DNA from 3 places in the Staphylococcus sp. TCBT05 genome. Region 1 is predicted to be linked to each of the others. Evidence: riboswitches for the same ligand, from Rfam matches in the RefSeq annotation. Region 1 holds a riboswitch; each other region holds the start of a gene.
What was found. A riboswitch is a leader RNA that binds a small molecule or an ion and turns the genes downstream of it on or off. The one in region 1 is predicted to bind thiamine pyrophosphate.

Region 1 (6,830 bases):
ACGAACAGATGAAATTAAATGTAAATGATTCTGAGAAGATTAAACAATATATACAAGCTTTGGAAGATTTAGAATAAGCATAAATTAATATAAAGCAAAAAGGAGGGTATTTGATATGGCATTTGAAGGATTATCCGATCGCTTGCAAGACACAATGCAAAAGATTCGAGGCAAAGGTAAAGTAACTGAAGCCGATATTAAGGTTATGATGCGAGAAGTGCGATTGGCGTTATTAGAAGCCGATGTTAACTTTAAAGTTGTTAAGGAATTTATCAAAACTGTATCAGATAGAGCTTTAGGATCAGATGTAATGAAGTCATTAACACCTGGTCAACAAGTAATCAAAATCGTACAAGAGGAACTGACTCAATTGATGGGTGGGGAAAACTCAACGATAACAATGGCAAATAAACCACCAACAGTAGTTATGATGGTAGGTTTACAAGGTGCAGGGAAAACAACTACAGCTGGTAAGTTAGCGTTATTAATGCGAAAGAAATATAATAAAAAACCATTGCTCGTAGCAGCTGATATCTATAGACCTGCAGCAATTGACCAATTGCAAACCGTTGGTAAGCAAATTGATATTCCTGTTTATAGTGAAGGAGATCAAGTTAAACCACAACAAATTGTCGAAAATGCAATTCAACATGCTAAAGCAGAGCATTTGGATTTTGTAATTATTGATACAGCTGGACGTTTACACGTTGATGAAGCGTTAATGCAAGAATTAACAGATGTTAAAGAAATTACGAAACCGAATGAAATTATGTTAGTTGTGGATGCCATGACAGGTCAAGACGCAGTAAATGTAGCGCAATCATTTGATGAGCAACTTGAATTAACAGGCGTAACACTGACTAAATTAGATGGTGATACACGTGGTGGGGCAGCACTCTCAATTCGTTCTGTAACTCAAAAACCTATTAAATTTGTGGGTATGAGTGAAAAATTAGATGGATTGGAACCATTCCATCCGGAAAGAATGGCTTCAAGAATACTTGGTATGGGTGATGTGCTAAGTTTAATTGAAAAGGCTCAACAAGATGTCGATGCTGATAAAGCTAAGGATCTTGAGAAGAAAATGCGCACTTCATCATTTACGCTTGAGGATTTCTTGGAACAATTAGACCAAGTCAAAAACCTGGGTCCGCTTGATGATATTATGAAAATGATTCCTGGAATGAACAAGATGAAAGGTATCAATAACTTAAATATGGATGAGAAACAGATCGACCATATTAAAGCGATTATTCAATCTATGACACCGGCTGAACGTAATGATCCAGATAGTTTAAATGTATCACGTAAGAAACGTATTGCTAAAGGTTCAGGACGTTCAGTACAAGAAGTGAACAGATTGATGAAACAATTTAATGATATGAAGAAAATGATGAAACAATTTTCTGGTGGCGGAAAAGGTAAAAAAGGTAAACGTAAGCAAATGGAGAATATGTTAAATGGTATGAACTTACCATTCTAATTCAATTTGCTTAGTAGTTTAGTCCTAGAAGATATTTAACCGTTTAACAATCAATAAAGTGCGATAAACAATGTTAGTGCTTGATGATAGTTGAATCCACTAACCTAATTCTGCAATATTACTATTAATTTGAAAAAGAGAAATCCCTTCAAGGTAATCAATGATTTGATAACTTTGAAGGGGTTTTTTATTTATGTTTTGTATTCATATTGCTGATTTATCTATGGAATTATTACTATTAATGTGAGTAATAAACCAATGGTTATCAAGAACAATAGTACACTTGTTATTGTAATGCTACTACATGTAATCATAGTTAATTATACTAATTGAATGCATTGTATTTCAATGTGTTAAAGTTACAGAAATATTTTTACAAAAGTCCAAGATTTTCTCTAAATGTAGTCCCTTCATATTCAATGCGATAAAGTCCTCGTTTTTGTAATTCAGGTACGATATAATCAACGAAATCTTCTAAACTATTAGGGAACACCGGTGGCATTAAGTTAAAACCGTCTGCAACACCAGCATTAAACCATCTTTCCATTTCGTCAACGATTTGAGTAGGTGTACCTATCAACGTTAAATGTCCGCCACCAGCGCTAAGGTAACCCAATAATTCACGCAGTGTAGGATTTTTATCATTGATAATTTCTAGTACAGTTTGGTAACGACCTTTGGGTCCTGTAAAGTTCTCTACAGGTGGTAATGGTGGAATAGGTTCGTCTAAATCCCAACTATGACAATCTTGGCGAATAAAGAACTTTAATTGATTTAATGCTGTATCAATGGCTAAGGACTCGTCCAATTGACGTTTTTTGGCGTAAGCTTCAGCATAAGTTTCTCCGACATAGGTAACTAAACCTGGATACACCTTTAAGCTGTTCGTTGGTTTTCCAACCGATGTTAATTTGTTATTTAATTTTTGGCGAAATGCTGTAGCTTGCTTTAGGTTCCAAGCGACTGCATAGACAGCATCTGCATACTTAGTTGCTAGCGTGATACCTTGATCTGAGGCACCAGCTTGCATTGCAATGGGTTTGCCTTGAGGACTTCCAGGTGTTGTTAGTGGTCCTTGGACATCGAAATAATGACCTTTAAAATGAATTGGCTGAATTGCATCAGCGTTGATTAAAGTATTTTCTGCTTTATTATGTAAGAAATCTGCCGTTGTCCACGAATCTAACAACAGATTCATGACTTGAGCGAATTCGTCTGCTTTTTCATAGCGCGTATCATGATCTGGTAGACGCTCCATACTGTGGTTTGCTGCTTCTAAATCAGTCATAGATGTTACTAAGTTCCAACCTGCACGTCCGTTACTCATATGATCAATACTTAAGAGTTGTCTAGCTGCTGTATATGGATTAGCAAAGGTACTGGAAATCGTTGCAACTAAGCCAACGTGTTGCGTAACTTGGGCTATTGCAGCTAAATTGACCAAAGGGTCAAACCAAAATGCGGGCATATCACTTGGTGATTGTGCTGGAAAAGATTGATTATCTGCAAAAAATATCGCATCAAATAATCCACGTTCTGTAATTTGAGCTAATGATTGATAATACGAGATATCTCCTATACGTTCAACACTTGAATTGCTCATACGCCAAGCCGCTTGATGATGACCGCATCCATAAATTAGTACACCGATGTTAAGTTGACGAGTTTGTGTCATAAGATGATTCATCCTCCATTTCTTAATTCATTGTTAATCCACCATCAACTGTAAAGTTCTGACCGGTTATCCCTTTAGCTTGATCAGAAATGAGGTAGCTTACCATATTTGCTACATCTTGAGGTGATGTGACTTGTCTTAATGGCGTGGTTTGAGCAATAAGATCAAATACTTCTTGTGTCGTCACTGCACTTGCGTCAGTCGTCTTTAGTAAACCGCCAGATACAACATTTGCATTAATACCATATTGACCTAATTCAGCGGCGATATTTCGTGTGAATCCTATTAAACCTGCTTTTGCAGTGGTATATTCATGGTAGGGTACGACTGGATTTTGATAAAGGTTTGTACCAATCGAAACAATTGTTCCTGTTTCTCTTGTGATAAATTGTTTAATGACTGCTTGAGTCACATTGAATGCTCCTTTTAACGTGCCGTCGAGTTGTTGTTGATAGTCATCCCAACTTAAATCTATAAATGCTTTTTGTGCTGTGGGGTCAAATTTAAATCCTACAAGCGCATTATTTACCACCGCATCTATTTGCCCAAAATGTTCTGTTGCATGTGCAATCATTTCATCAACTTGGTTTCTATCAGTAATATCTGCTGGTAAAGCGATAGCCTGTGATTCACCAATTTCACGTACGAGTTGTTTAGCTAAGTCTTTACTTTTAAAATAATTTATAATTACATTATGACCTTGTGTAGCTAATGTTCTTGCTATCGTTGCACCTAACCCTCTGCTACTACCTGTGATTAAAATTGTTTTAGTCATATATTCACCTCATCATTGATTTATTAAATAAAAAAATACACAACCCTCTCTAGGAAAGTTGTGTATCAAAAAGTATATGAATACGTCAAAAAAGACTATCAGTTTCATTATCATATTGGTAACACTTTCCTACGCTAGTCTTAGCTAGATCAGGTTCGAAGGGTTTGAGTTTTGCTCATCTCAGTTTTAAAAAACACCCCTAGTGCATGCGTTATTTAATTTAACTTCAATGTATAGCTTTTAATAAAGCATGTCAAGTTGTGCAAAAGTTTAAATTTAAATACAAATCAGGTGATTGACTAAAAGTCACAGTTTAAAAATATAGATTCAATATTGGTAAAGAAAAAACTCTTTACAAAGTACTACAGAACTGTTAATATTATTTCTTGTAGAAAATAAAAATATTAAGAACATAAAGGAGAGAATATAAATGGCAGTTAAATTACGTTTAACACGTTTAGGTTCAAAAAGAAATCCATTCTATCGTATTGTAGCAGCTGATGCTCGTGCGCCACGTGACGGTCGTAACATCGAACAAATCGGTACTTACAACCCTAACAATGTAAATGCACCAGAAGTTAAAATCGACGAAGAATTAGCATTAAAATGGTTATCACAAGGTGCAAAACCAACTGATACTGTACGTAACATCTTATCAAGAGAAGGTATCTTGAAAAAATTCGACGAACAAAAATAATAATAAATCGAACGTATTGATTTATTTTAAATATGTTAGAACTAGAAGGTTATAACATAGTCTAGAAGATGATTTTTACTTTTATCTAAAGTAGAAATCATCTTTTTTTATTGGTCAATATTGAATTTGAAGGCTAAACGGTAAATAGGGTGATTTAAGCCGTAATATTAAGCTTAGAAATAAAATACTTATTGCCTGAAATTAGCGGCTTGCTAATAAGAAATACTGTATTAGTTGTTCGAGTTACTTGAATAATTTTTATTTATTTTAGTAAACACTACTTCTATACGATAACGTATTACAGCTATCTCAATCCATGTTATAATGGATTACGAATTTTATTTAGTTTCATTACCTATGAAGATAGTTGTAATGATGACGGAGGAAAAATAATGAAAGTTGAAATTGGTAAATTTGTAAACACACATGGTGTTAAAGGTGAAATTAAGATTAAATCACATTCTGATTTTACAGATACTCGATTCCAACCGGGAGAATCTGTAATAATTCAAGCTGAGGGTAAAGAAGCAGAAACGTTTAAGATTAGTAGCCACAGAATGCATAAAGGCTTGCATATGCTTAAGTTTGAAGGAATTAATAATATTAATGATATAGAATATTTAAAGGGTGCAACATTATTACAAGAACGTGATCATGATGAGATAGAATTAGCCGAACATGAATATTTCTATTCAGATATAATAGGTTGTACTGTATTTGATGATGAAGGAACTGCAATTGGACGTGTGACAGAAATATTTGAAACTGGTGCTAACGATGTTTGGGTTGTTAAAGGTAATAAAGAATATCTTATTCCGTATATTGCTGATGTGGTTAAAGATGTCGATGTGGAAGGTAGAAGTATCACAATAACACCAATGGAAGGATTGTTAGATTAATGAAAATAGATTTTTTAACACTTTTTCCAGAAATGTTTGAGGGCGTTTTGAGTCATTCGATTTTAAAACGTGCTCAAGAGAAATCAGTGTTACAGGTAAATACTGTAAACTTTAGAAATTTTGCTGAAAATAAACATGGTCAAGTTGATGACTATCCATTTGGTGGTGGTCAAGGCATGGTATTGAAACCTGAACCTGTATTCAATGCAATGGAAAGTATTGATAAGACCCCAGACACACGTGTGATTTTAATGTGTCCTCAAGGTCGTCCGTTTAACCAAGATATCGCGCAAGAATTAAGCGAAGCGGAGCATCTTGTATTTATTTGTGGTCACTATGAAGGGTATGATGAACGTATACGGCAACATTTAGTGACGGATGAAATTTCTATGGGTGACTATGTGCTTACTGGTGGTGAATTGCCAGCAATGGTCATGACTGATGCTATTGTACGATTGATACCAGGCGTGTTAGGAAATCAACAATCACATGAGGATGATTCATTTCAAGATGGCTTATTAGAGTTTCCACAATACACACGACCTCGAGACTATAAAGGATTAGGCGTACCTGACGTGTTAGTTTCTGGAAATCATGCGCATATTGATGCGTGGCGTCATGAACAAAAACTAATTAGAACCTACGAAAAACGACCGGATTTACTTGAAAGCTATCAGTTAACAGATAAAGACCGCGAGATTATTGAAAGATATAAAAAGCAATTGAAAAATGATTAGCGATATGCTAATATATTTTAAGTGTGCAATACACGAAAAATCACTATGATCCGCTGCTATATTTTGTCGAGGCAAGAACATAGGTTGAAGGAGAGAATAAATAATGAGTAATCACAAATTAATCGAAGCAGTAACACAATCACAATTACGCACAGATTTACCAACGTTCCGTCCAGGTGACACTTTACGTGTACACGTACGTATCATTGAAGGTACTCGTGAGCGTATCCAAGTATTCGAAGGTGTTGTAATTAAGCGCCGTGGTGGAGGTATCTCAGAAACTTTCACTGTACGTAAAATTTCTTCAGGTGTTGGTGTGGAACGTACATTCCCATTACACACTCCAAAGATTGAAAAAATCGAAGTTAAACGTCGCGGTAAAGTACGTCGTGCTAAATTATACTACTTACGTGAATTACGTGGTAAAGCTGCTAGAATTAAAGAAATTCGTTAATCAGCAAATAAGAAATAAAAAAGGTGTGCCAAATTGGGTATCACTTGAAAATATAGAGGAATCTTGTACAAGTTATTGTATAAGATTCCTCTATTTTTATTTAATACTTT
Region 2 (6,830 bases), 160 kb from region 1:
TAAACACATTAAGAATGTTGCGATTATCAGAATAGTGCTCTTTTAATTTTTTTCTTACTTCTTTTTGATCTAAAAATATTCCAGTCATTGGACCATCATCTAAATCTATATTATAAAAAGTAAAGTTTTCTTCGATTACAATTGGGAATTCTGGAGCTACTCCTTCTACAAAACCACCTATAATCTCAGCATCTTTGAAACGCATTTTTTCAAAAATAGAAGTATAATCAAACACTGTTTTTAATGCTTCTAATATTTGATACCTGAATTTATAAATGCCTTTAGAATACCATTGAATTAATAGATGACCATTATAGTTATCTATTGTCAATCCACCTATGCCATCACCTTCACCATTAAATAATCTAAAAGCATTTGTACCGTCTATATTATAGAAATAAGTTCTTTCTTCTTTTGCTAGTTCAAACAATCTTTCAAAAAATGGTATATTAATTTCTTCGTCTTGCTCATAACTTAATACCCAACCAAGTCCCTTATGTTGTCTTCCTACATATGCTGTAGCAATATAAATACCTTGATCGTTAACGATATAAAATAAATCCCCTTCTTTCAAATGGTCATGATCATATATATCATCCGCTTCGACTAATGGATATTGATTTAAATATTTTGTTTCTTTTCCTTTATTTAATGTGGCAGTTTTCATAATATTATGACAGCCTTTCTACTATTTAGTATGATTTTAATTTGCTTATCTATTCTATCATTTCATATACAGTGTTACATTAAAAATCTAATTATATCAGTACTTTTTAGTAATGTCAGATACCGTTACTCAACTTTACTTAAATACATAAAAAAACCTACCTTCCTAAATCATATAGGAAGATAGGTAACGTCTACTCACATCATACTTTAATCATTTGCAGGTTGTCGTAACTTAATCGTAAACGCAACAATGACTGCTATTAACATGATAAATAAAATCGGTGTAATGAATATTGATAATAACAATCCATGAACCATAATATTTACAAATTCTGTTAACAATTTAAAGAATAATATGCTTACCATAAACAATTGAAGATAATAGAATCTGCCGCGTAAGAAATTTGTAAGTGTCGTTAAAATATATACAATAATAATAATCATTAGTAAGAACAATGTTACCCATTCAATTACATATTGCGTCTGTGAAATTTCCCAGTCTCCTGACACAAATAATGAATTTCTATTATTGAATTCAATTAATGTAAAGAATAGTAATACCGCACCACATATAAGTTCTACATATGCGCGCTTTAACCATTTTGGTTTCTTCATCCAATTTGGAACATCATCCTCTTGAATATCAATTTTATTCTTCCATTTTTCGATAAACTTATCTTTCTTTTCTCTAGCCTTTTGAATATCCACACTTCTTCTTGTTTTACGTGTAAATTCTGTAGTTTTGTCTTGTAAATTTTTCCAATGTTCTTTAGTTTGATTTGATACCGAGTCTTTACTAGCTCTAGAAAGCTCTGGGGCTTCCTCACCCAATTCCTCTTTAGTTAAAGGCAGTGATCTTCTCAAGAATAAGAAGTTCCAAATTGCCATTTGACCTAACAACCACATTATTAAGAAAAATGTGTTAACACTAAGAATATCAACTGGGACAATCTCGTCACTATCAATTCTGCCATAAAGCACGATTTGCGTTAATAAATAACTAATACCATATGTGAAAATAATCCATAAATAATGGTACTTTCTATGATGCTTATTTAACTCATCCTTATACACAATGTAACCAATATGCACAGCAAAAGGAATGACAAAAATAATAGCAAAGAAACTATAAACTTGCGTCATTAAAATTAGTGTAATTAAGAAAAATAAAATTCCAATAACTAAAAAGAAGATTGAAATATCATAGTCATAACCTGTCGTTCTATACAGTGTCATACCTAATAATAGGACAACGACACCAAATAAAATAATGATTATGGCGCTTACTATTGGGAAGTTCCCTATATAGTTACTCATCACCCTAATTATTTCACTGAAAAAAGCATTAATAAAATCCCATACATTATGGATATGTAACTCTGGTTTACCTTTACCATTCAATTTATGAATTAAAGGTAAATTAACCAAAATGATGAGACCTGTGAAAAGCGAAACGATGCCTATGATATAGCTATATAGTATCTCGGCGTGTTTCTTTATAAAAGACATACCATTCACCTCAAAGTTATTATATATGAACATTTAGTTCTTGTCTTTAATAATCTAATAAATAAGTCTTTAGTATGATAGATTAGTTGTATTGTCAAAATTCCACATTACTAATGATATTAAACAATTATTTCATTAAATTCGTTAATTTTATTTTTTGTTTTAAAATTTAATGTAAAACACAGCACAATCAAGCTATGTTTATAGTTAATATTATGTGGTATACCATCTATATAATCAAACATCAATAAGGAGTGTCACATATGAGTAAAGAAGAATTAAACAAAAAAGCTGCTGAACAAGCAAAAGAAGCAGAAGAAAAATTAAAAGAACAAAAAGAGTCATCATCAGATGATGTAGAGGAAACTAAAAAGAATATTCAAGACACATTGGATTAATTTAAATAAACGTTTATAATGTCAAACATTATAAAGATTTAGGGTGATGCTTTATGCATCACCCTATTTATATGTCTATCAACCCTATTTAACACCAAAACTTCAGCTATACAAACACCAATTCATACGATTTATTAACTTGTTATTTACCCTTTTATTAAAAAAGTAACCTTGACATAATATTGAAAAAGTCATACATTATAATTAAATTTAAATATAACATTCGCACTAGGGGTGTTTTGTGACTGAGATGAGGTATACCCTCAAACCCTTTGAACCTGATCTAGATTAAACTAGCGTAGGAAAGTGTATTGCGATACTGAATAATTTATTTGAGTATCTGTATGCCAATATCTAAGCGCGCACTTTTTCTAGAAGGTTGTGCGTTTTTTTATTTGGGAGGAAAGTATTATGTCAAAAGGTTTAAAACTATCTGAAATACTTGTTACTGTATTGATTGCAGTGGTATTTGCAGTGATTTATAATCTCTGGAACTTTGTTTATAAGGCAGTTCAAATTACAGGTTTGCATCTTGAAGAATTAACGTATGGCGCTTGGTTTATGGCGGCCGTAGTTGCTTATCTCATCATTCCAAAGGCAGGTATTGCCTTACTTGCTGAATTTGCTGCAGGTGCAGGAGAAACAATTATTATGGGACGTTTCGACATTGCTACAATGATTTATGCATTAGTTCAAGGCTTAGCCTGTGAAATTATCTTTTTAATTTTTAGATATAAATCACGTAGTGCAATGGTAGCAATGTTAGCAGGATTCTTAACTGCAATTGCAACGCTACCAATTGATTTTGCATATGGTTATTTAGGAGAGATTGCAGGTTGGAACTTAGCTTTATATATAGGTTGTAGAGTAATTAGTGGAATTGTTGTAGCTGGACTCCTTTCCTATTATATCGTCAGAGCCCTCGACCAAACTGGTGTTACAAAATTATTTAGACCAGCTACGAAACATGACTACGACAATCTATAAGGAGTCACAATATTGATATCCATAAAAAATTTACGATTAAAATATCCAAATGCAGATAAAAAAATATTCAATAATTTAAACTTAAATATAAATAGTAAAGAAAAGGTACTTTTACTTGGGCCATCTGGTTCAGGTAAAAGTACTTTACTCAATGTGTTAAGTGGTATTGTACCAGAATTAGTAGACCTTCCAATGAAATATGACGACCTTCATATAGACAAAGATTGTGGGGTCATTTTCCAAGATCCAGATACACAATTTTGTATGCCTAAAGTATATGAAGAATTGGCATTTGTAATGGAAAATTTACAAGTTCCTAGAGAAGAAATGGATGAACGTATCGACAATGCTTTGGCTGCAGTTGATTTAGACGTTGATAAAAATCAATACATCAATCAATTGAGTGGTGGTATGAAACAAAAACTAGCGATAGCCGAGACTATTTTACAAGAAACAAACACACTTTTCTTAGATGAACCTACAGCAATGTTGGATGTTTATGCCACTGAAGATTTATGGCAAAAAATCAAACAAATATGGGATAACAAAACAGTGATTATTGTCGAACATAAAGTAGCGCATATATGGCAACACATTGATCGTGTCATACTCTTCAATTATGATGGTGAAATCATTGCCGATGAGACACCTGAAATCATTTTAAAGCACTATGAGTCACTATTATCCGAATATGGTGTCTGGCATCCACATGCATGGGATTACGCACCAAAGCCTTTAAATAAACACTCACAGCACTTTACAACTCAGAGCGTTGTAAATTTCCAAGATATTACGATACAACGTGGAAAAAGACGGTTATTACAAATCCCTGAATTATCAATTAAATCAGGTGAATGGATTACCATAACAGGACGTAATGGAACGGGTAAAACGACATTACTCGAATCGATGATGCAACTCCTGAAATATTCAGGTGACTTATTCATAGATAACAAAAAAATCACAAAAATTAAGCAAGCTGCGCAACACATGTACTTAGTTTATCAGAATCCTGAATCTCAATTTATTACAAACTCAGTATATGATGAAATTTATATTCAATTTAAAAATAAACAAAACACGGTTGAACAAGCCAAACAAGAAACTGAAAATATGTTAACAACATTACAACTCAATTCTGTACAAACGCAGCACCCTTTCGAACTTTCTATTGGTCAGAAAAGACGCTTAAGTGTAGCAATAGCGCTAAGTTCATCTTCAAGATTCATCTTGTTAGATGAACCTACATTTGGACTAGATAGCCATAATACATTTAATTTAATTAAACTATTCCAAAAGCGTGTTCAATCGGGCCAAACAATTATAATGGTCACACATGATAACGAGATAATCTCACGATATGCTACTCGAAAGTTTAATGTTGAAAATCAATTCTTAATAGAAGAAATAGGTGATATTAATGTTTGATCAATGGAAGAAGAAACAGTCCTTCGTAGACGATGTTAATATCATCACGAAGTTATTACTTGGTGTATTGTTATTTTTCTTCGTTATATTAATACATGAATTTGATTATATGGTTTACTTTATGTCATTAATCTTAATATTTATGCTCATATTTAACGGTATAAAATTTAAGATCACGTTACCTTTTGTATTTTTCACAGTCATCTTTAGTATCATTTCCGCCTTATTTATGATTTTCTATGGTGATGGTACACATACACTGTTTAAACTAGGTTTCATTCATATCACAACTGAAAGTTTATATAGAGGGTTGCATTTGGCAATGCGTACTTCAACTGTTGCATTTTTCGGTATTCTTATTGCTTTCACTTCACAAATTGTTATGATTTTTTACAGTCTCATGCAACATTTAAAGGTCAAACCTAAAGTTGCCTATGCATTTATGGCTGCAATTCGTATGGTTCCGCTTATGTTTAGCTCTTTAATCGAGCTAAGAAAATCAGTGAAGATGCGCTATCAAATGATAGACCGAAGCAATTACAGTGGTTTAAAACGGATGAAACATTTAATTATCCCATTATTAAGTCAAAATATTCGAAAAGCACATCAACTATCAGTTGCCATGGAGAAAAAGGGCTTTAAAGACGGAAAACGTACTTACTATTATTACGCCCCGTTTTCTTATAAAGATATTCTCTTTGTCATAATAATTATCCTAATTGCAGTTTGCGCTTATTTTTTATCAGTATTATTACCAATTACTGGTATTCAAGATATTCGAATAACAAATATTTATTAATCTCAAAATTTTCATTTCAATTTAACCAATATTAAATACCGTATCATACTAAAAGCAATTGTCTTTATTAAATAGGAAGACAATTGCTTTTTTGTACTTTAAAATATTGTGAAATTTCCTATGACCATACTTGGTTGTGGCTTGGCAGACTCTTACAGTATCAGCTCAAACCGAAGGCTACAGGCTGAGATTACACCTGTGGAAAGTGTGCCAACCAAGCACTTCAATAAACCAGACCCTAAATCCCAATTACAAAGTATTAAAAAGTTTGTGGCTATTTATAAATTATATCCCGCTTTGAGTTGTCCATTTTTCATGTGGTCGTCTTTCATTTGGCAGAGTTAATTAAGACATGTTTGAATTTTTATACACATGACCCTCGTTCATTTAATTTAGTGCTGTTTATTAAATTATACGAAAGTGTCTTGTTTTTGTAGTAATAACAGATATGAATTTCTTATTGTTTGCGACACTCTTGAGGGTGTAGTTGGGTGTTGTTGGGTGTAGAGATCAAGTCTCGACCCATATCCCCTAGGTAAGCGAGCAATAACAATACGATGTATTGATATAAATAACAAGCCCATCAAAGATTTTGATCTTTGATGGGCTTAATGCTAGGTATTTATGTACCAGTTTCTTTTTCCTATAATAAAAAAACGGATGAATATATCATCCGTTTCTTATCACATATAAATATTTATTTCATCGCCTTATCACTAATATCAGTACGATAAAATAGTGCATCACTTTCAATTTGGTCAACTGCTTTATAGGCATTTGATTTTGCAGTCGCAATATCAACACCTTCGCCCAGTGCCAAAATCACACGACCTCCAGAAGTCACAAACGCATTATCTTCTTTCTTCAATCCACTAACAAAATAACTTCCATCAAGACTAAAGCCAGAAACCTTCTCGCCCTTATCATAACTACCTGGGTACCCCTTAGATGCCAACATAACACCTACCACCGCATCTTCTTTCCACTTAAAATGCAATGGCTGTTTATTATCTAAATCAATGATATGTTGCATTAAGTCA
Region 3 (6,830 bases), on a different contig from region 1:
AATAATACGAAATAATAAATAAAAAGGCACTCAGATAAATTGAATTCAATCATCTGAGTGCTATTTTTTGGAATTTGTATTCCAGACTCGTTATGCTTTATACTGCTTTAGCAATAAATATTTTGCGTTTTTCCCATTGTCCTGTCTTTTTATTATAATCATCACAAGTAATTAATGTAAGTTGGTGTTGCTTTGATTGTTGTTCATCTAGCACTTTTACATCACTAGGTTTCACATCATAAATTTTTGAGATTTTGTACTTTCGCTTATCCTTCCCAACTTTAAAGTTAACGACACTGCCTTTATGTGCTTTAGGTAAATTTGAAAATTGATACGTATCCGAGCCTTCGAAAGTATGACCAGCTATAGCTATATTTTGATCATTTAATGATTCGTCTGCTTCAACTAAACTAATGCCTCGATCTAATTGTTTCGGGGTAGCGGGCCCTGGAAATACTGGCGCTTTAATTTTAGCATCAGGCACTTCAATATAGCCTACCATTTTAGATTTATCTTTGGGAATCTCACCAGAAAATTGTTGTTTTTTATCGTATTCCGTTATTTTATCTTCATCGGCTTTCTTTGTTAAATAATTATCAATATGAGGCTTAGCTAAAAAGTAAATTGCAATTAAAATAAAAATGACACCAACTATCCTTAGTAGCTTATTCATTTCTTTTATACTCCTTTAATGTTAGCACTTATATTTCAGAATATAAGTATAGCACAATACATTTAGAATTGGACTAGTCCATATGTTATTTCGCATTCCAAATATTTAAATAAATGAGGAGAATTTTTACAACAATACATTGCAGAACTTAATAATTAAGTGTTAAATAGTATTAAATCACTCATCGTAAATATCTTGGTTTAACTAAGTGTTTCATATTAATTATGAATGCCATACTTTTATAACTGTGATAGTGATTTCTAATTTACTTTAATATAAGGTGGGATGCGCTATGATACGTCATGCTAAGCAATCAGATTTACCGAATATACTAGAAATATACAACGATGCGATCTTGAATACTACCGCTGTTTATACTTATAAACCTCAAACTTTGGCATCACGTGAAACTTGGTTTGAAAATAAACTTAATAAACAAGAGCCTGTTCTTGTATACGATGAAAGAGGTGAAGCGATAGCCTTCGCTACTTATGGTACATTTAGAGATTGGCCCGCTTATCAATATTCTATTGAACACTCTATTTATGTAAATAAACATCATAGAGGAAAAGGGATTGCATCACAATTGCTGGCTGAAATCATCCAAACTGCTCGTAATAATGGCTATAGAACACTTGTTGCAGGCATTGACGCTACGAATGATTATAGTATTTACTTGCATAAAAAATTTAAATTCAAACATTCTGGAACCATTCAAAATGTAGGTTATAAATTTGATAAATGGTTAGATTTAGCATTCTATCAATTAGATTTAAATCCTTCTCAAAGTACGAAACATTAATTTGTGCTATATACATTCAGACTTTTAGCTAGAAGATTTACTTTACAATATTTATATTATTATCTCACTTTCCTAAGATGCCGTCTCAGCCTCGGCCTTCAACTGACACTGCTTCCTTAGGAGTCTCGACCTAATACTTCTCAATATTTTATACCGCTATTATTATATAATTTATAATGCGCTGTGGTTATATTTGAGTAAAGCTCATTTTCTTTTGGGATCATAAAAAGCTCCCTTCAAAGTTTACGTTTTTCAGTAACTACTTTAAAGGGAGCATCACTTCATAGCATAGTTCTCTTATTTTAAGAATGGGAATTTTCGCCCAAAACTCTATCTCTAACGGTAAATCCTACTACCTTTTGAAACAAATTCTTCAGACTTTTGTTTCAATCCTTCTTCTTTTAAATCATTGTGCTTTCTTAAATCGTGAGAGATACGCATCGAACAGAATTTAGGCCCACACATACTGCAGAAATGGGCAACCTTTGCTGCTTCAGCAGGTAGTGTTTCATCATGATATGAACGTGCCTTATCAGGATCTAGCGACAGATTAAATTGATCGTACCATCTAAATTCAAATCGTGCTCTACTAATTTCATCATCTCTTTGTTGTGCTCCTTTGACACCTTTTGCCAAGTCAGCTGCATGTGCTGCAATCTTATACGTGACAACACCTTCTCTCACATCGTCTTTATTAGGTAATCCCAGATGCTCTTTTGGAGTAACATAACAAAGCATTGCTGTACCATAACTAGCAATTTGGGCTGCCCCGATTGCAGACGTAATATGGTCATAGGCTGGTGCAATATCTGTTGTTAATGGACCTAATGTGTAAAAAGGCGCTTCTTGACAATGGAAATCAGCTAAGTCTTGATTTTCCTTTATTTTATGCATCGGAACATGTCCTGGCCCTTCAATCATCACTTGTACGTCATATTCCCAAGCTATTGCAGTTAATTCCCCTAATGTCTTTAATTCCAGAATTTGGCTCTCATCATTTGCATCATATATTGACCCGGGTCTTAATCCATCTCCAAGAGAAATTGCAATATCATAACGGCTCATTATTTCACAAATTTCTTCAAAATGTGTATATAAAAAGCTTTCTTCATGATGCGCTAAACACCATTGTGCCATGATAGATCCACCTCTTGAAACAATACCAGTTAATCTATCCACTGTTGTCGGGACATAACGTAATAATACGCCTGCGTGTATCGTGAAGTAGTCAACGCCTTGTTCTGCTTGTTCAATTAAAGTATCGCGATAAATTTCCCAAGTTAAGTCCTTAGCAGAACCATCTACCTTTTCTAATGCTTGATAGATAGGCACAGTGCCAACAGGAACAGGTGAATTTCTCAATAGATATTCTCTCGTAGCATGGATATTTTTACCAGTAGATAAATCCATAATCGTATCTGCCCCCCAATGAATGCCCCAAACCAACTTTTCTATTTCAGCTTCTATAGAAGAACTGACTGCCGAATTACCAATATTAGCATTTATTTTCACTTGAAAGTTTTTACCTATAATCATTGGTTCTGATTCAGGGTGATTGACATTATTAGGAATAATCGCACGTCCTCGTGCAATTTCTGAACGCACATATTCAGGTGAGACATCTTCTCGTTTAGCTACAAATTTCATTTCTTTCGTGATAATACCTTGTTTCGCATAATGCATTTGTGTAACATTTTGTCCTGTTTTTGCCTTTTTCGGTTGATATTTAAATGGTGTCTCGACAAATTTTTTATGATTATTAGATTTAAATCCGTTATCCAGTGAGACAATTTTCCTACCTTCATATTCCAATGTATCATTTCTATCTTCTATCCATGGTGTTCTTAATTTGGGTATACCTTTTTGCACGTCAACTGTATAACTAGTATCATGATATGGTCCTGCAGTGTCATAGACTAACACCGGTTTGTTAACCGTTGTTCCTTCTTCTGTTACTGTTGGTGAAAGTTGTATCTCTCTAAATGGAACTTGAATATCTGGATCTTCTCCACTCACCCAAATCCTTTGACTTGATGGAAATTGCTTTTTTAATTCTATTTTTTCTTGTTTCATAAAAAAAACTCCTTAGCATTTTATTATTGCTAGGAGACCTGGTCGAAAATCACATATTTAGTGAAGCGACAGTAAATAAAAGTCTACTCTATAGACTTTCCATTTATACTGTACTTTTCTGCTTCCCTACGCTGGTACTAACCAGATCAGGTTCAAAGGGTTGAGACTAATGTCTCTTTCAGCTAACAAGCACCCCTAGCAATTCTTATTAAATTCTAAATTAAACTTAACACTAATAAAAAATAATTACAAATAAATTTGAAAATTAATATAAACATAATCTAGTACAATAAAAACCTAGGATTCTGTTTAACAAATAGAATCCTAGGTACTTATATTAATGTTCTGTTCTATTTTAATGTAAGTGTTTTGCATTCCATTTATAAATCATATAATCTGCTGCTATCATCAATAAAGTAATTAATGTAAAGGCCATGGTTACATCGCCTAAGAAATGTGCACCAATACGCAAACGACTCACACACATGATAATAGTAAACATAAATGCAATAATAAACATACGCTTTTGGGCAACACGTGTTTTAAAGTAAAATGCCCAAAACATTAAATAAGCCGCATCAGTTGTATGACCAGATGGAAATGAACTGTGACCAGTATTACCATTGATTGTAAGCCAATTTGTAAAATGTGCGCCGTCATGACCAATTTCATAAGGTCTTGCTCGCCCCCATAATTCCTTCAAACTATCAATCGTTTCTAATCCTACTAATAATACAAAAAAGCTAACAAATGCAACGCGAACTAATCTTTCTATCTCTGTTTGAGTAACTTGTTGTAACCAAAATTTTGTAACAAATAATGTAATTAACATAAGTAAAATGAATGTGATTAAGAAACTTAGCCCCATTGGTAATGCATTACTGGTATCACCTTCATTACTAGCCACACCTAATGGCTTATGTCGTTCAATATTGTCCATTGTTGCAAAGATATATTTAAATGTTTCAGATACCAAAGTATTAGTTTTTATCAAAGTATAAATAAAAGATAAAAATAAAATGATATATTTAATCAATTTACTTTCAAACTTTGAAAACACATAAAAATTCAAAATAATCATTGAAAGAATCAAAATAACAGTTGGCGGAAAAAGACCTAAATCTTGAAATACTGTCCCAAAGATTGAATTTTGATTCATAAAATGTTTAGATACTGGCAAATCAATAAATAAAGCGAGTACTAAAATAATGCAAAATACAGGTAATGCAATTGCTGTGAACCTTTTTGAAATAACCATGATGCCCTCCTAATTAATATCTTTTAATAATAATTTTAATAACTATTTTATTATTCATGAATTTTATTACTGCTTAACCATACCCATTTTATGCTTATGTATGTTTGAATTAACTAAAATTTTCATGATCTTTGTAGAGATAACTGCAATCTTTTTATATTATTGGAAGCCTAAATTCCATAATGAAATTCTAAATGTGACATAACTGTTAGGTCACAATATCATTTATTCATGATATATTATTTGTGTAGCGAATATAGTTTTTTTAATTTTAAAGTTCTCCTTATTTTTATAAGCATATTTAGCTTCGCTAAATATAAAAAAAGCAGTAAATTCATGTCGACTTAAACATGAATTTTACTGCTTTTTTATTTATGATTTAACTCTAGCCATTTCACCATTTCGCTTACATTACTTACCGTTATCGTTGGTGTTGGACCGTTTACATCAAACTTTTTATTTGTTCGATTTACCCAAGCTGTATCAAATCCAAAGTTACTAGCACCAGTAATATCCCATGAGTTTGAAGAGACAAATAATATATCTTCTCTATTCATATGATAATACTCTAATACAAGTGCATAACTTGCAGCACTCGGTTTATATTGTTTAATTTCATTAACACTAATAAGTGTGTCGATATAACCACCTAGTTCTGAATTATCTATGAGTGGCATTAACATATTATCATTACCATTTGATAGTATACCTACATCAATATTTTTATCTCTTAAATTGGCTAATGATTTAGGTATCTCCTTGTAATAATTTAAATTAAAAAACGCTTCAAACAATCTATTAATATCTTCTCTATTATATTGAATATCATAAACATTTAAAGTATGTCGTAGTGAGTCTTTCGTCAATTCATCAAAAGGGATATATCTTTGCATAACCTGCCTCATAAACATATGTCTTAATTGAGTCTTTTGCCATAACTTAGTAATCTTTGTTGCAGTATCTTCATCAAACTCAATCATTTCATTTTTTAATGAATCCATATCAAACAAAGTACCATACACATCAAAAATAATAGCCTTATACATACTTTCCCTCCTCTGCAACTCCATAAAAATGAAACTTACTTATTATTTTACACAATAAACACACATTCAAAACAATTTAGAATTAAATTTGTTTACGAATCTTGTAATTTTAGTTAATTTATTATCAATAAATATTATATTTGTTCGACAACCACTCTGTATACCACCTAATTATTGATTGTAAATTTTATGTAAATTATATTAAACCAAGCTTTAAATCATTGATTAGTTGGCAATATAAAAGTAAGAGAGGAGGCTGGTTGTTATGAGAAAAATATTTTTCGTCGATTTGTTTAACCTCTTTATTATTACGCTCGGATACATGACGCTTATCTCATTAACGCTACTTGCATTTGATCTTTTTGAAATTAAAACAACCGGTTCAGTATTTTTAGAAGGCTTAAGTTCTATTACAATTTTTAAAATTTATAGCAATTCCATCTTCAATGGTCTATTTACTCTATTCTTAGTCATTACGATTATTTTATTTCTTTACAAAGCATATGATCTATATAGAAAAGACAGCAAATAAATCTTATTATAAGTTTTCTCATTCGTTTAATCTGACAATTCGTGTACCCTTAATAGCAAACAGCTCAGTTAAAGTCCAGAATAAATTAAATAACAAAATAATTGTATATTGTATTAGAAGATTATTAGTTATATAATATTGTGTGAGGATGTATTTTATGTGTTATAAACGGCTATTTAACTTGCCATCTATCATCATAGTTATATTCCATTCCCAGAATTAAACTTTATGCACCCATTTAAACAAAGTAAATAACACAACATTCTCAGTATAACTTCGTTCCTATGGACGAAAATAATAAGAGATCTAAAGTCACTTTCAGGCAGTGTTTTTAGATCTCTTTTTTTATCTTTTAACATATTAATGCTAAGATTATACGTTTATTACTACACCACTTCAAATTATTATTAATTTACTTACAATTTTTGAAAAATTCTCCGCAAAAG

Region 2: it holds a riboswitch for thiamine pyrophosphate, as region 1 does, so the genes downstream of both, ACY191_RS10920 (ECF transporter S component) here and ACY191_RS10180 (3-oxoacyl-ACP reductase) in region 1, are expected to answer to the same signal.
Region 3: it holds a riboswitch for thiamine pyrophosphate, as region 1 does, so the genes downstream of both, thiC (phosphomethylpyrimidine synthase ThiC) here and ACY191_RS10180 (3-oxoacyl-ACP reductase) in region 1, are expected to answer to the same signal.

The regions. Positions count from the first base shown of each region.
Region 1 covers NZ_JBUQDQ010000038.1:646,479-653,308, reverse strand. The annotation lists gene ACY191_RS10195 (putative DNA-binding protein) at 1-77, shown strand, start outside; gene ffh (signal recognition particle protein) at 116-1,483, shown strand; gene ACY191_RS10185 (LLM class flavin-dependent oxidoreductase) at 1,857-3,158, opposite strand; gene ACY191_RS10180 (3-oxoacyl-ACP reductase) at 3,181-3,933, opposite strand; TPP riboswitch at 4,043-4,144, opposite strand; gene rpsP (30S ribosomal protein S16) at 4,364-4,630, shown strand; gene rimM (ribosome maturation factor RimM) at 5,023-5,529, shown strand; gene trmD (tRNA (guanosine(37)-N1)-methyltransferase TrmD) at 5,529-6,266, shown strand; gene rplS (50S ribosomal protein L19) at 6,370-6,720, shown strand.
Region 2 covers NZ_JBUQDQ010000038.1:805,819-812,648, forward strand. The annotation lists gene ACY191_RS10905 (class I SAM-dependent rRNA methyltransferase) at 1-667, opposite strand, end outside; gene auxA (lipoteichoic acid stability factor AuxA) at 877-2,178, opposite strand; gene graF (glycopeptide resistance-associated protein GraF) at 2,442-2,576, shown strand; TPP riboswitch at 2,797-2,898, shown strand; gene ACY191_RS10920 (ECF transporter S component) at 2,988-3,563, shown strand; gene ACY191_RS10925 (ABC transporter ATP-binding protein) at 3,576-4,991, shown strand; gene ACY191_RS10930 (energy-coupling factor transporter transmembrane component T family protein) at 4,984-5,790, shown strand; gene purD (phosphoribosylamine--glycine ligase) at 6,488-6,830, opposite strand, start outside.
Region 3 covers NZ_JBUQDQ010000005.1:864,322-871,151, reverse strand. The annotation lists gene srtA (class A sortase SrtA) at 98-673, opposite strand; gene ACY191_RS03860 (GNAT family N-acetyltransferase) at 966-1,475, shown strand; gene thiC (phosphomethylpyrimidine synthase ThiC) at 1,812-3,548, opposite strand; TPP riboswitch at 3,655-3,755, opposite strand; gene ACY191_RS03850 (phosphatase PAP2 family protein) at 3,904-4,806, opposite strand; gene ACY191_RS03845 (haloacid dehalogenase type II) at 5,175-5,852, opposite strand; gene ACY191_RS03840 (hypothetical protein) at 6,118-6,384, shown strand.